Regions from separate parts of the Bacillus thuringiensis genome, predicted to be linked through region 1. Evidence: riboswitches for the same ligand, from Rfam matches in the RefSeq annotation. Region 1 holds a riboswitch; the other holds the start of a gene.

Region 1 (7,604 bases):
CTGTTTATGTAGGTGCTTTAATCGGAGCAGCTGTAGTGAGCGTATTTGATGGATTAAAACAAGGTGGTATTTCAGTTTCATTCATCACACCATATTTTGAATTTATCCCTTTATATAATGAAGGAATCGGCTGGCTAATACCAGCATTAGCAGGAGCTCTTATTGGCCTTGCAATCGCTAAGTTAAGCGGTACGAAAAAAGTTCCATTACTAACCGAATCTAACGAAGTAAAAGCCTCCTAAAAAAACTCCCAAAAGGGAGTTTTTTTACATTTGATAAGCATTATGATTAAAACTGCTTATTTTATAAGCTTTCGTATAATATTCAATATTCGTATCAACTGTTTCTACCTTGACAACATCATAGTGCTCTTCTTGCTTTACTAAAAATAAATAGTATTCCTCTGTTGCCTCAATAATCGCAATTTTATCTGTTTCAACATTATATTGTTCACAAAGTGCTTGTAATGCGTTCACATAATCCCCTAATTTTTTAGACTTATCCATTCCGAATATAGTTTGAACTAACATATACATTCTCCCCTTTATATGTACTGTTAACACCTCAATGATAACGCTTACAATATTTATCGTCAATAAAAACATTCAATGGTTTTAACGCCAAATCTATATTGTAGCGATCCAATAATTAGCGAGGAATCCCCCCGCCAATTAAAGTTTCACTTTATCACTTCGTTAATTGATGTCTAAATGCATAAATAACTGCCTGAGTACGATCACTTACATTCAATTTATTTAATATATTACTCACATGTGTCTTTACCGTTTTCAGTGCAATAAATAACTCATCCGCAATCTCTTGATTACTTTTTCCCTCTGCAATTAATAACAAAATCTCAAACTCTCTTTCCGTTAAATCATCATGCAAAGGTTGCTCTTTCTTTTGACGCATACGGGACATCATTTTCCCGGTAACTTTCGGCTCTAATACTGTTTCTCCATCATAAGTAGCTCGTACAGCATCTGCAATATCACTTGCTCTTGATGTTTTTAATAAATAACTAGTCGCCCCAGCCTCAATAACAGGATACAATTTTTCGTCATCTAAAAAGCTTGTTACAACTACAATTTTTGCTTCTGGCCATTCTTGAATAATAGCACGTGTTGCTTCGACACCATCCATCTCATCCATAACAAGATCCATTAAAATAATATCCGGTCTTAATTGCAGTGCTAATTCTGATCCTTTTTTTCCATTTTCAGCTTCCCCTACTACTTCAATATCTGGCTGTGTAGATAAATATGCCGATACACCCATACGAACCATTTCATGATCATCGACAAGCAATACTTTTATCATACTTCTCCCCCTCTCTCAAGCATAATCGGTACTTTCACTTCTATTTGTGTACCTTTGGCCGGGAAACTAAGTACCTTGAGTGTCCCACCAATTTCATGAACACGCTCTTGCATCGATCTTAAGCCATAGGAACCGGCTTTATTAACGCCTACTTCAAACCCAACACCGTCATCAATGATTTTTAAAATCGCATATTGATCAATTTTTCGAAGGCGCACTTCTGTTTTCTTTGCCTTCGCGTGTCGCAACGTGTTTGATAGCGCTTCTTGCACAATACGGAATAAATGATCTTCTACACCTTTTTTTAATTCTATTGGCTCAATAAGCCATTCAATTTTCATATGTTGTTTTCGCGATAATTCCGTTAATAATTCCTCTATACCTTCTGTCAGTTTCTTTCCTTCCAATTGTACAGGACGTAAATGAAGGAGCAATGCTCTCATTTCTGATTGAGCATTTACAACCATATTTTCAACAAGTTGTAATTGTTTTTTTGTCACATCTGGAAATTCAGTTATTTGTTCATTAATCGCTGACATCATCATCGACATTGCGAAAAGCTGCTGACTTACTGAATCATGCAACTCCCTTGCTAAACGATGCCTTTCTTGAGATATCGCTTCTTGTCTCATCTCTTCATTCCAATGAGCTCGTTCATTCGTTACTTTTTGAAAGAGTCCCGCTTGCTCCTCTAATCGACGAGCCAGAGCGATTACTTTTCGTTCCACTTCATGAAATTCATCATCTGCAGTAAACGAAACATCGCTCGGAAAATTCCCTCGCTCTACTTCAAATAGAAAAGTATTTAATCCTTGTATACGCTGCTCTATATAGTAACCGATTGCATATCCTACAATTCCCCCGATAAGTAAACTTGTAGTCATAATAAACAAGCCAATTGGAACAGAAGCGATGGATTCCTTCCATAATAAATCATACACTTGTTGCTCGCTTTTCCATACATATACAATTGTACAAATGAGTGCGATACTAACAGAGGACAACATAGAATAACGAATATACATCCACGAAATATTTTTTTGTTTCTTCATTATACTTTCCTCACTTCCGTGTCGCCTACGACAAGCGAAGAAATAATTTTAATACGACGAGGAGCCTCTTTATACTGCTCTGTTCTAAATGTAACATTGCGGTTAAACCCTGTCTCTTCATGACCTGGCAAGAGCACACGGCCGACAAGAACAGAATGATTTAAAGAAAGTTCAATATCATATGGCACATATAAACGAATATTACCAACGACACCTCGAATAACAATTACTGTTTCTCCTTCTGGAATCATAGCAGTTGTTAAATCCATTTCCACATCACAAGCACCATATTGAACATTAATATCCTCAAGTTCATAAATATGATCCATCATTCGTACATTGCCTACAAACATATTTTTCAAATATGGTTCTGTACGATATATTTGCTTCTCTTCGTCTATAATCCCTTTTTCTTTAATTTCAACCTTCATTGCTTTTTGCTGATGTCCTTGTTGAATCAATTGATAACCAATTAAAGCTAAACAAGCAAATACGACAAGAACAAATGCTGCTGATGAAAATAAGAAGAATAAAAATACGATACCACCAACAAATAAAAATACATTTCCCCGTACATAACGATTCTTTTTACGATAATGCCTTCCAAACATAAGCATAATAAATGCAAAAATGAGACCACCTGGTTCAAAATGTCCAAGTATCATATCAAGAAAAAGACCGAATCCAAATATGATGAGGAGCATCCCCATTAATTGTGTCTTTGAAAAATGTTTCTTCATTTCAGCTCCCCCCCTTCTTGTCACATATACATAGAAGAAAAGGCATTGCTTTCCAACACCTTTTCTCCTATCACTATATCATAAGCCTGTTTTATAATATACTACTATTATTTTGTTAACTCTTTCGTTAACGATACATCATTCTTTTCCTTCATTTCACGCTCAAGTTTTGCAATTTTCATATCAAATGTGTCACGCTCATGCTCTTCATTCATACGAGTTTCTAAGTCACGAATGTGATCTTCAATTTCTTCAAATCGTAAGAACGGATTATTTTCATCCATTTTATGCATCGCAGTATTCATACGACGATTTGCATGTGCCATATTTTCACGTGCCATTAGTTCCATACGCTTTGCGTGCATTTCTTTTAATTTATTTTTCATTTCAGAAAGACGACGCTCTAACTCATCAATTTGCTCTACAACACCTGCATACATTTCTTCTAATCGAGTTACTTGCCCTTCATAATAAGCTACCTCTTCTAAAGCACGTTCGTGCAATTGTAATTCGCCTGCTTCTTGAGCAATGATAGCTTGCTTTGATCTTTTGTTAACGAAATAGCGTGCTTGCTCAAGCTCACGAGCAAAGTTAGATTTTAATGTTTTATGACGTTCAATTAACTTCTCAATTTTTGTTATTTCACGCTCACTATCACGTAAATATTGGTTTAACATCGCAATTGGATTTTTTCTTTCCTTCTCATCTAACACATTATGAAAATCAGCTAAAATTGCATCGCGTACACGTCCGAATAAAGATTGTTTCATTATAAATCTTCCTCTCTTCTACTTTATTTATAATTTGATTTATTGTTTTAGTTTTTCATTAATTTGTTCCACTCATCTTCAAAGTTGCTATATGGTTTAGAACTTTCTGGAGCAGACTCAACAACTACATCTTTTTCTTTTTTCCACTCACGGTATCCGTAGTATAAAACCACTAAAGCAGCGATACCGATTAATGCTGGTGAATGAGAAAGTGCAATGGATAAACCGATTAAACCAACAATACCCCAAGCTAACTTTCCAAAAAATGACTTAGCTCGCACAAATGATTTATAGCTCCAATATACAACTCCTGCTCCGATTGCGAATCCTACAATACCAGCAAGACTACCAAGAGCAATTAAAGCCAAAATACCGGCTGCGATAAACGCTAGAAATTGTTTCATCTTGTGCTTGCCTCCCTTCGATTTGATACTCTTATCTTAACTATTTTTTCATCTTTCCATAACGAGCTTAAGAACCGTTTTTAACTCAGACTTAAGACCGAGTCATATTCAGCCCTTTACGCAAAAAAAACGTGCAGAGTCTATTCTCTGCACGTTTTTTAATTACTAACGTTCATATTAAATTAAGCTGTTTTATGATACTCTTTTTTCTCAGCTACTTTCGAAAACCTTGGAAACCCAATTAAAATAGAAACAATCCCACATACTCCAACTAAAATTGGATAAAATGCATATGGTAACAATTCAACCGGAGATAACGCTGCAAATCCTGCTGCCGTTAACATTTGGGCACCGTATGGAATTAACCCTTGCACACAACATGAGAAAAGATCTAATACACTCGCTGATTTACGAGGGTCTATTTCATATTGATCTGCAATATTTTTTGCAAGCGGGCCTGTAAAGATAATTGAAATTGTATTATTCGCTGTACACATATTCGTCATACTCACTAAACCAGCAATACCAAATTCTGCTCCTTTTTTCGAACGAATATTACGAGTTAATACATTCATTAAATATTGAATACCACCATTATATTGGATTAATTCAACCATACCGCCAATTAATATAGCAAGTAACACTAACTCCATCATACCGCCCATTCCAGTCGTTACACTTTTAAAGAAACTTTCTAACGTGTAACTTCCATCTATAAGACCGATAACACCAGATAGTACAGTTCCACCAGTTAATACAATAAGTACATTCCAGCCAAGTAGCGCTGTAATAAGTACTCCTGCGTACGGTAAAATCTTTATCCACTCAAAGCTATGCGCTTTAATCTGCGTATCACTTCCTGAAGTAACTATTACTAATAGTACAATTGTAATAATAGCCGCTGGTAATACAATTAAAAAGTTCGTTTTAAACTTATCTTTCATTTCTGTTCCTTGTGAACGAACAGCTGCGATTGTTGTATCTGAAATAAATGATAAATTATCACCAAACATCGCTCCGCCAACAACAGTAGCCATCGCAAGTGCAATTGAGATATCAGTTTGACCACTAATACCTACAGCAATCGGTGCTAATGCTGCAATTGTTCCCATTGATGTTCCCATCGCTAATGAAATAAATGCACCAATAACAAAGATTCCAGCTACGATAAATCCTGGTGGCAAAATAGTTAACGCTAAATTAACAGTTGAGTCTACTCCACCCATTCCTTTAGCAGTTTCAGAAAATGCACCTGCAAGCACAAAAATTAATACCATAATCATAATATCCGGATTTCCTGCACCTTTAGCGAACCGCTCGACTTTCACATTAAAACTTTCTTTACGATTCATCACTAAAGCGACTCCTACAGCAATTGAAATCGCTACAAGTATCGGCAATTTATAGAAATCACCTGTAATAATTCCAGAACCAATAAATAGCGCCAAAAATATCCCAAGTGGTAATAAAGCTAAACCATTTCCTCTCGTTTCTTTCAAAGTACCATCTCTCCCTAGTTTCAACCTTTTTTCTAATGAATAACAAAAGACCTCTTCCGACGAGAAGAGGTCTTATACATCTATAAGAAACACTCTTCTCATCTTTCAAGCACACGCTTGCTGGATTTGGCACAGCACTCTGAAATCGAGTCCGCTGCCGAGGCATCGTAGGGCCAGTCCCTCCGCCTCTCTTTATAAGAAGGTTTCATATTTATTTTTTAATAATAATTTCTTCCCTAACTTTACTCGCTTACAAAACAAAAGTCAATTATTTTTTGTATAGATTTTTTTGGTAATTATACAAAAATTTGAATACAATAATCATTTTAACTTTTCGATTTCTTCTTCCAATATTGAAATCCAATAAAATTCACTATTTTTTATTGTTGCTAATATCCATTTCGTCGTGTACCAAACTAGCTCATAATCTTCCTTCGTGACATCGCCACTTTTATAAGCGTCCTCTAGCTCCTCTTCATCTAATACATACACCTTACCGCTAGGTAATAATACTACATCTAAATATAAATCATCAAAATACGGTAAACCACGGTCATCTATTTCATATTCTTTCGTCACATCAATATAATATTGCACTAAATTGTGCCTATCATCTAACATAGCTGTAATCGCAAAGTTCTTTCCATTAATAAAATATTGAACCCATGTATACCCATTACCTGCAATACAAATTTCTTTACCATCATATTCTTTACAACTAGGCTCTCTCACCTTTTTTATATCCAGTATTCCGAGCATTCCCTCTTCTACTTGCTTAACCGTATAACCCTTTTCTATTAGTCTCTTCCACGAAGAACCATCACCATATTTACGTTTCATTATGTCTGCTCCTCTTCTATATACAGAAAAGCTCCCACATATTATGTGAGAGCTTGTTCATATTATAATTAAGCTGCTTGACCTTTTTCAGAAATCTCTTTCAAATAAGCTTGTCCTTTTTCAGCGTCATATTGACCTTCCCACTTAGACATAACTACAGCTGCTAAAGAGTTTCCTACAACGTTAACTGCTGTACGAGCCATATCTAAAATACGGTCAATACCAGCAATGAACGCTAAACCTTCAGGTGGAATACCTACTGTACCAAGTGTCGCTAATAATACAACGAATGATACGCCCGGTACACCTGCAATACCTTTTGATGTAACCATTAATACAAGTAATAATGTAATTTGTTGCGTAATAGATAACTCAATACCGTACATTTGCGCCAAGAAAATAGCCGCAATTGCTTGATATAAAGTTGATCCATCTAAGTTAAATGAATAACCTGTCGGAATAACGAAAGATGTAATTGCTTTTGGGCAACCGAATTTCTCCATTTTCTCCATGATTTTTGGTAAAACTGTTTCTGAACTTGCTGTAGAATATGCTAAAATCAGCTCGTCTTTTAAAATCTTAAAGAATTGGAAAATGTTAATTCCAAATATTTTCGCTGTAAGTCCTAAGACAACTACAACGAAGAAGATCATTGCTCCATATACAACAATTAGTAATTTTCCTAATGGAATTAATGAAGCAAGACCAAATGTAGAAACTGTAACTCCAATTAGCGCAAACACACCAAATGGTGCAAATTTCATAACTTGGTTTGTTACGTAAAACATCGCATCAGCTACACCTTGGAAAAATTGAAGAACCGGTCTTCCTCTTTCACCAATTGCTGCTACACCTAAACCAAATAATACAGAGAAGAAGATAATAGCAAGCATATCTCCGTCAGCTAATGACTTCATAATGTTCGTTGGAACAATATTTACAAATGTATCTGCAAATGAATGACTTTGTACTTGCTCTG
Region 2 (7,604 bases), 1.3 Mb from region 1:
ATGTAGCTATTATGCAACAGAATTTGATGTGGTTTTCACACTATATTCTTGGAGAGAGTATGGAGGGTTTTAGGACTTTATAATGGATATTTGTACAGGATATACATAAGGTTGAAACAGTCTTCATATTGAGATGATTTATTATAAAATATATACTTAAACTACTATCAGTACACACATCAGGGAGGACTAATATGACAGGAAATAAAAATGACTTACTAGTAGAAAAACGTGAAGAGTTATTGAAAGTATTGCAAGCTCGTTTTGAGAAAAACATGAACCGCCATGAAGGTCTTGAATGGGCTAAAGTTGAAACGAAGCTGACTACTAATAATGAAAAATTGTGGTCACTTAACGAAATGGAAGTAACTGGCGGTGAGCCGGATGTTGTCGGTTATGATGAAGAAAAGGACAAATATACTTTCTATGATTGTTCAAAGGAGAGTCCTAAAGGCCGCAGAAGTCTTTGTTATGATCTTGAGGCGTTAGAATCAAGAAAAAAACATAAACCAGAAAATAACGTTATTGATGTTGCCAATGCTATGGGCATTGAACTATTAACAGAAGAACAATATCGGGAATTGCAACAACTTGGCGATTTTGACATGAAATCATCAAGTTGGGTACAAACACCTTCAGATATTCGAGAACTCGGTGGTGCTCTATTTTGCGATTATCGCTTCGGTCATGTTTTCGTGTACCACAATGGAGCAGACTCTTACTATGCTGCCAGAGGTTTTCGTGGCTCGTTAAAAGTTTAAATTAGGATAAATAAGAAAAAGAGCCTATAGGCTCTTTTTCTTATTTATATTTTAAAAGTAAACTGTTACTACGCAGTTTTACTTAATTTATATGTTCCGTGGTTGTTTTTACGGAAAAGTTTAGGGAAAACATAGCCATCTAATCCAATACGTCCAGCGTTTTGCCCTGCAACTAAAATGAACATAGTCAAAATAAGTAGGTTTGGGTTTACACTAACAGTTCCGCTTAATAAAAATGAAAGATTCATTATGATTCCGAAAAATGCAGCTGTTTTTGTTAATCCGCCTAAAATTAAACCTAGACCTACTAAAATTTCTCCCCATTGAACTAAAAAGCTAAATAGGTCTGCGTTTGGAAGAACAAAATGTTGAAGAAAATCTGCCCACCAACTTTGTACTGCAGGGTGGTCACCTGATGCTTGAGCAATAGCACCTTTTAGAAAACCACTTGCGTCAAAAGATTGTCCGAAGACTTTGCCTATCCCAGCAGCGAGCCATGTATACCCTATGTAAAGCCGTAATAATAATAATATGAAAGTAGCACGTTTATCAGTTCTTAAAAAATTGATAACCATTGAAATCCCTCCAATATTATATTTACAAGTTTATTATATATCCATTGTGAAAAGATTCACAATGGAGGAAATGTGAACGAATATATGTTGTGAGTAATTGTTTTATTTTTTGTAACATTTCATCTTTTTTGATAGACTAATAATAGAGATATATCAAAAGGAGGCAAAGACTAGATATGTGGATGAACTTGTAATGATTAGAAACTACTAGATAGATAAATTTTGCTCTCATAAGTGAGGGTTTATTTAGCTATTTGTAAATCATGCAAGGACTGCATAGTTGGCTTGTACATCCCTTTTGTAAGGACAGAGGTCTAGGTGGGGAAATTTATATCTCTTATATAAAATATGCGTCCTTTAAACTTGGAGGAGTATATGATGAACCAATTAAAAAATAAAGTAGCAGTTGTTACAGGCGTAAGTCGTCTAGACGGTATAGGCGCAGCAATTTGCAAAGAATTAGCTGAATCAGGATACGATATATTTTTTACGTACTGGACGGATTATGATAAAGAGATGCCATGGGGCGTTGATAAAAATGAACAAATACAATTAGAAGAAGAGCTATTACAAAATGGTGTTAGAGTATCGAGCATGGAGTTAGATTTAACTCGGAATGATGCACCGAAAGAGCTTATAAATAAAGTTACTGAACAATTAGGGTACCCTCATATATTAATTAATAATGCAGCATATTCTACGAATAATGATTTCTCTACGTTGACTGCTGAAGAATTAGATAAGCATTATATGGTGAATATTCGTGCGACTACATTGCTCAGTAGTCAATTTGCCCGAGGATTTGATAAGAAATCTGGTGGTAGAATTGTTAATATTACTTCGGGGCAATTTCAAGGTCCTATGGCAGGAGAACTAGCTTATGCGACAACGAAGGGAGCTATTGATGCTCTTACTAGTACGTTGTCAGCAGAGGTAGCTCATTTAGGAATAACAGTGAATGCAATTAATCCAGGACCAACCGATACAGGATGGATGAATGAAGAGATAAAACAAGGGTTAAAGCCGATGTTTCCTTTTGGCAGAATTGGTGAGCCAAAGGATGCAGCTAGACTCATTAAATTTTTAGTAAGTGAAGAAGCTGAGTGGATTACGGGGCAAGTTATTCATTCAGAAGGTGGATTTAAAAGGTAAAGTGAAACTTTAATCAGTGGGGGGTTCATCCCCCACTGATTATTAGTTGAACCAATCGGGCTTTTACGGGCAGTGATTCCCCCGCCTAACTTTTTTGCTTCCGCTGAATTTTGAGGCGGGATCTTACTGCCCGTTAATGCGGGATAAAAAGAAGGTATCTCCCCCTGGGGAGATACCTTCTTTTTTAATCTTTCTTCAGTCTTCGTGCAACACCATTACCTAAAGACTGTAATCCTTGAACGAGGATAATTAGAATAAAGACGGTTGCATACATTACTTCTGGTTCGTAGCGTAAATGTCCGAAGCGATATGCTAAGTCCCCTAGCCCGCCAGCACCTACAAGACCAGCCATTGCTGTTGCGCCGATTAAGCCAATCGTTGCAATTGTTAATCCAAGTACAAGGGAGGGACGAGCTTCTTTCACCATAACATGCCAAATGATTTTTATAGTAGAAACGCCCATCGCTTGGTAGGCTTCAATGACACCGCGATCTACTTCTAGTAAAGCCGTCTCCATTAAACGTGCGATATAGGGAGCTGTGAAGACGACAAGTGGTACGATCACCCCTTGCACGCCAATGGATGTTCCCATTAGAAACTTTGTAAAAGGTAAGATGAAGAATAATAGAATGATAAATGGAAGAGAGCGAATGATATTAATAACCGTATTAAGAATAGGATAGATGATTTTATTTTCACGCTGCCCACCAGGTCTCGTTAAAACAAGTGTGACGCCAAGTGGTAATGCAATAAGGATAGAGATAAGTAATGAAATAGATGTCATTTGAAAGGTTTGAATTGTGGCTTCCCATATGACTTTACCCCATTCATCCAAAAAGGACTTGTTTCCCATAATCTGTTCTACCTCCTTCTACAATGATTCCTTGCTCTTGTAAAAATGATAAAGCACGGTGGATTTCATTTTGTTCTCCTTGCATATGAACGACTAGTTTCCCATATGCTTCATGTTTTAACTGCGTAATATTACCGGATAAAATATTCGGATACACTTGGAAACGTTTTGTGGCAACAGCTAAGGCAGGTTCACCTGAAGTAGTGCCAATAAATGAAAGTGTTACAATTTCTCCAGTATTCTGTAGTTCTTTCTGTACCTCTTCTGGAATTTTAGCTGCAAAGGCGCTATTTACAAATTTCTTCGTTGTTACATGTTGTGGGTTTGTGAAAATATCTTTCACAGTCCCACTTTCGACTACAGATCCATGTTCCATAACGGCAACGCGGTCGCATATACGTTGGATAACGTTCATTTCGTGTGTAATGAGTAAAATCGTAATTCCAATTTCTTCGTTAATCTTTAATAACAAATCAAGAATAGAATCAGTTGTTTCTGGATCTAAAGCGCTCGTTGCTTCGTCACTTAATAACACTTCAGGCTCATGTGATAGTGCACGTGCAATTGCAACGCGCTGTTTTTGACCGCCAGAAAGTTCACTTGGATAAGCATCTTTTCGATTGAAAAGATCGACAATGCGTAAATATTTTTCTACCCTTTTTTTAATTTCCGCTTTTGGAATGCCAGCAAGGCGTAAAGGTAATGCAATGTTTTCATAGATGGTAACAGTTTTAAGTAAATTGAATCCTTGAAAGATCATTCCGATTTTTTGTCTCGCTTTTGCTAGTTCTTTTGTCGATAACGTTGTTAAGTCTTGTTCGTTTACAATGATATTTCCTGTCGTTGGTTTTTCTAATAAATTTACACATCGAATCAATGTGCTTTTACCAGCGCCGCTATACCCAATGATTCCAAATACCTCGCCTTTTTCTACTTTAAGGGAAGTAGACTTAAGAGCCTCAACAGTCCCTTTTTTTGTTGAAAATACTTTGGATATGTTTTTAAATTCAATCATTATCGTCAGCTCCTACCAAGATGGTAAAACTGAACCATCAAATTTTTTCTCGATAAACTCTTTTACTTCTTTAGATTGATAAGCTTTCTTTAATTTATTTACAACGGCATCATCTTTATTTTCAGTACGAACAACAACCCAGTTCACATATGGTGAATCTTTTCCTTCGCGGAAAATAGAATCTTTCGCTGGACTTAATTTTGCACCTAATGCAAAGTTTGTGTTAATTGCAGCTGCTTTTACTTCACTTAGTTGCGTTGGTAATTGAGATGCCTCTAATTCGACAATCTTTAATTTTTTTGGATTTTCAATTACATCTTTTGCAGTCGCTTTTTCTGTAGCCTTTGGATCAACTTTTAAAACCCCTGCTTTTTCAAATAATTTTAAAGCTCGAAGTTCATTCGTTGGGTCATTTGGTACAGCAATCGCATCGCCGTCTTTTAAGTCTTTTACATCTTTTATATCTTTAGAATATACGCCCATAGGGAATGTTACTGTTGAAAATACTTCAGCTAATTTCATATTGCGTTCAGCTTTAAATACATCTAAATACGATTTCGTTTGGTAGCTATTTACATCAAGGCTTTTTTCATCTAAAGATACGTTTGGCGCTACATAATCATTAAATACTTTTATATCAATTTCCAGACCATCTTTTGCTGCAACTTCTTTTACCTTTTCAAAAATTTGTTCATGTGGTCCACCTGTTACACCGACAGTAATCTTTTTCTCGTCTAATGCTTTTACCTCTTTATCTGAACTCGCACTACATGCGCCTAATAATAATACTGCTCCGCTTACAATGCTTAATAATACCTTTTTCATCTATAAATCCCCCTTCATATACGTTCCAAAATAAAAAGCACCTCCCAAAAATAAGAGAGGTGCCGAATAGACGAAATAGATTCCTCCCTTATCTTCCAAAACGAAAACTCGTTTTGCAGGAATTAGCACCTTAGCTTATACGTCATAAGCTCGGTTGCCGGGCATCATCGGGCCAGTCCCTCCGCCACTCTTGATAAGAGTATGTGTATGTAGTTTTAAATATGGTACTAATAGTAAATCGTACAAAAAGAATTGTCAATAATATTTTCAGAATATATTTTATTTTAAGGTAATCGAAACATTTCCTTTCTTATGGCCCATTTCTACATACGTATGGGCTTCTACAACTTCTTCTAATCGGTAAATTCTATCAATAACAGGTTTTAGCTTTTCTGTTTCAGCTAGTTGTTTTAGTAGGTTCATATCTTCTTTACTGACCTTTGCCATCATTCCGTTCACAGATACATATTTTCCATTAGGCATTAATGCATCTGTACAAAGAGACTTTTTATATTTTCCAACTGCGTCAAATATAATATCGTAGTGATCGCCCCGCTTAGTAAAATCTTCTTTCATATAATCAATTACGTTGTCTGCCCCTAAAGCTGTTACTAAATCGAAATTCGAACTACTACAAATGGCTGTGACAGTCGCCCCGAAGTATTTAGCAAGTTGTACGGCTGCCGTCCCTACTGACCCAGAGGCGCCGTATATAAGTACTTGTTGCCCTTTTTTTATCTGTCCTTTTCTAAGGAAGTGCAATGCTGAAGTTCCGCCAAAAGGAATAACAGCAGCTTCTTCATAGGTCACATTGGTAGGTTTTAATGCTATTAATCCACTTTCATGCACGCATGTGTATTCGGCATAACCACCAAGGTTGAGTTCTGTTAATGCAAAAACTGGATCCCCTTTTTTAAATTGTGTTACATCTGTTCCAATGTCTTCGATTTCACCGGATAACTCTACGCCAAGTATAGGTTTTCTCGGTTTTCTGAAACCTAATATGATCCGCATAGGAATCCAAAATAAGAGGGGGCTATTAAAGCCACGTATTCTACAATCTCCAGTCGATACACTTGTTGCGTGAATTTTAACTAATACTTCATTTTTTTTAGGTTTAGGCTTTTCTACATTTTGAAGCTGGAGAACATTAGGTGGTCCATACTTTGTGCAAATAATCGCTTTCATAATGACCTCCTGAAATGAGTTGTTATTATTTACATCATATTTAAACTTTTTCTCAAACATGTTGTTATATAGGAAATAAATTTAAAGATAAATATTACGAATTATATAGATTTCATAGGAATAGAGATGATATTATTTTTGGGAAGGAGGGGACGTTATGAAAAAACTTATTTTAATTTCAAGTCTAGTACTTGCAGTCGGTCTAGGAGTAGGGTGTAGTAATGAGGAAACAAAAAAGACTGATGAACCGAAAAAAGAAGCTGTGCAGAAAGAAAAGGAATTAACAGCGAAGGATGTTTTCAATAAAGCGAATGAAGCTTTTAAAAACGAAGAAAATGTAACGATGACATATGATGTGGGAATAAAGGCTGAAGGAACAGAGATGAATGTAATGAAGGCCAAAATGCAACTAGAGCCGAAGAAAAAAAACTCTCGTTCTGAAATGAATGTTTCTGGTACAGAGGTTATTGTTTATGATGTAGGTGGCAAAATTGCTGGTCAGGTGAAAAATCCTAATACGGGTGAAGTGATGTCTGTACCAGAGGAACAATTAAATGCTAACGGAATGAACGCGACTCAAGGAATGGTAGATAATTTAGAGATTCCATCGGAAATTTTAAATAAAGTAAAGATGGAGAAAAGTGGAGATAATTATAAACTGAAGTTTGCATTAAAAGGGCAAGAGACAGAGAGTATGCTAGCTAGTATGGATGAAAAGCAGAAACAAATGCTACAAGGCCAAAATGCAAAGATAGAAGAAATAGATGGGGAATATATTATTACAAAAGATTTTAAATATGAATCAGCAAAGATAGATATGGTTATGAGTAGCAATGGTAAGGATAAAGCGCACATTATTACGGATGCAAAGTTTACATCGTATGATAAATTTGATCCAATACAATTGCCAGCAGCAAAGTAATCACTGTCAAGAGAGGTACCTGAAAGAACGGGTATCTCTTTTTGTTGCTAATAAGGAGAGTGTCCTTTGAAAAAAAGAAAGATAGCAGTGGTCATTGTCGCATATACGGTTTTGCTTGCAACGTCTGTACATACGTATAAAAAACAAATTGATCATCCTATTATGAGTGATGTAGGTAAATTGCTTCCGACAAAAATAAAACGTGTTGAAAGTGCTACGGAAGAGCACTCGTTAATAAAATTAGTGCGAGATGCAAAAGTTTCAGGAGAGAAAATTTCCATTGCAGGCATGCAACATAGCCAAGGAGGACAGA

What was found. Region 1 has a riboswitch for S-adenosylmethionine ahead of AC241_RS07575 (Na+/H+ antiporter NhaC family protein). Riboswitches for the same ligand answer to the same signal wherever they lie in the genome.
Positions count from the first base shown of each region.
Region 2: linked by a shared signal. The riboswitch ahead of AC241_RS01005 (MetQ/NlpA family ABC transporter substrate-binding protein) and the one ahead of AC241_RS07575 (Na+/H+ antiporter NhaC family protein) in region 1 are both predicted to bind S-adenosylmethionine.

Region 1 is NZ_CP012099.1:1,432,585-1,440,188, reverse strand. Features, by position in the region: gene brnQ3 (branched-chain amino acid transport system II carrier protein BrnQ3) at 1-242, shown strand, start outside; gene AC241_RS07605 (DUF3922 domain-containing protein) at 267-605, opposite strand; gene AC241_RS07600 (response regulator) at 688-1,320, opposite strand; gene AC241_RS07595 (sensor histidine kinase) at 1,317-2,372, opposite strand; gene liaF (cell wall-active antibiotics response protein LiaF) at 2,372-3,112, opposite strand; gene AC241_RS07585 (PspA/IM30 family protein) at 3,220-3,882, opposite strand; gene AC241_RS07580 (lmo0954 family membrane protein) at 3,930-4,286, opposite strand; gene AC241_RS07575 (Na+/H+ antiporter NhaC family protein) at 4,469-5,785, opposite strand; SAM riboswitch class I at 5,881-5,986, opposite strand; gene AC241_RS07570 (ribonuclease FAU-1 family protein) at 6,107-6,625, opposite strand; gene gltP (glutamate/aspartate:proton symporter GltP) at 6,694-7,604, opposite strand, start outside.
Region 2 is NZ_CP012099.1:167,493-175,096, forward strand. Features, by position in the region: gene AC241_RS00975 (S9 family peptidase) at 1-83, shown strand, start outside; gene AC241_RS00980 (DUF4256 domain-containing protein) at 195-761, shown strand; gene AC241_RS00985 (DoxX family membrane protein) at 830-1,336, opposite strand; gene AC241_RS00990 (SDR family oxidoreductase) at 1,712-2,488, shown strand; gene AC241_RS00995 (methionine ABC transporter permease) at 2,673-3,341, opposite strand; gene AC241_RS01000 (methionine ABC transporter ATP-binding protein) at 3,316-4,356, opposite strand; gene AC241_RS01005 (MetQ/NlpA family ABC transporter substrate-binding protein) at 4,369-5,181, opposite strand; SAM riboswitch class I at 5,267-5,381, opposite strand; gene AC241_RS01010 (NAD(P)-dependent alcohol dehydrogenase) at 5,461-6,369, opposite strand; gene AC241_RS01015 (DUF6612 family protein) at 6,527-7,291, shown strand; gene AC241_RS01020 (FAD-binding oxidoreductase) at 7,358-7,604, shown strand, end outside.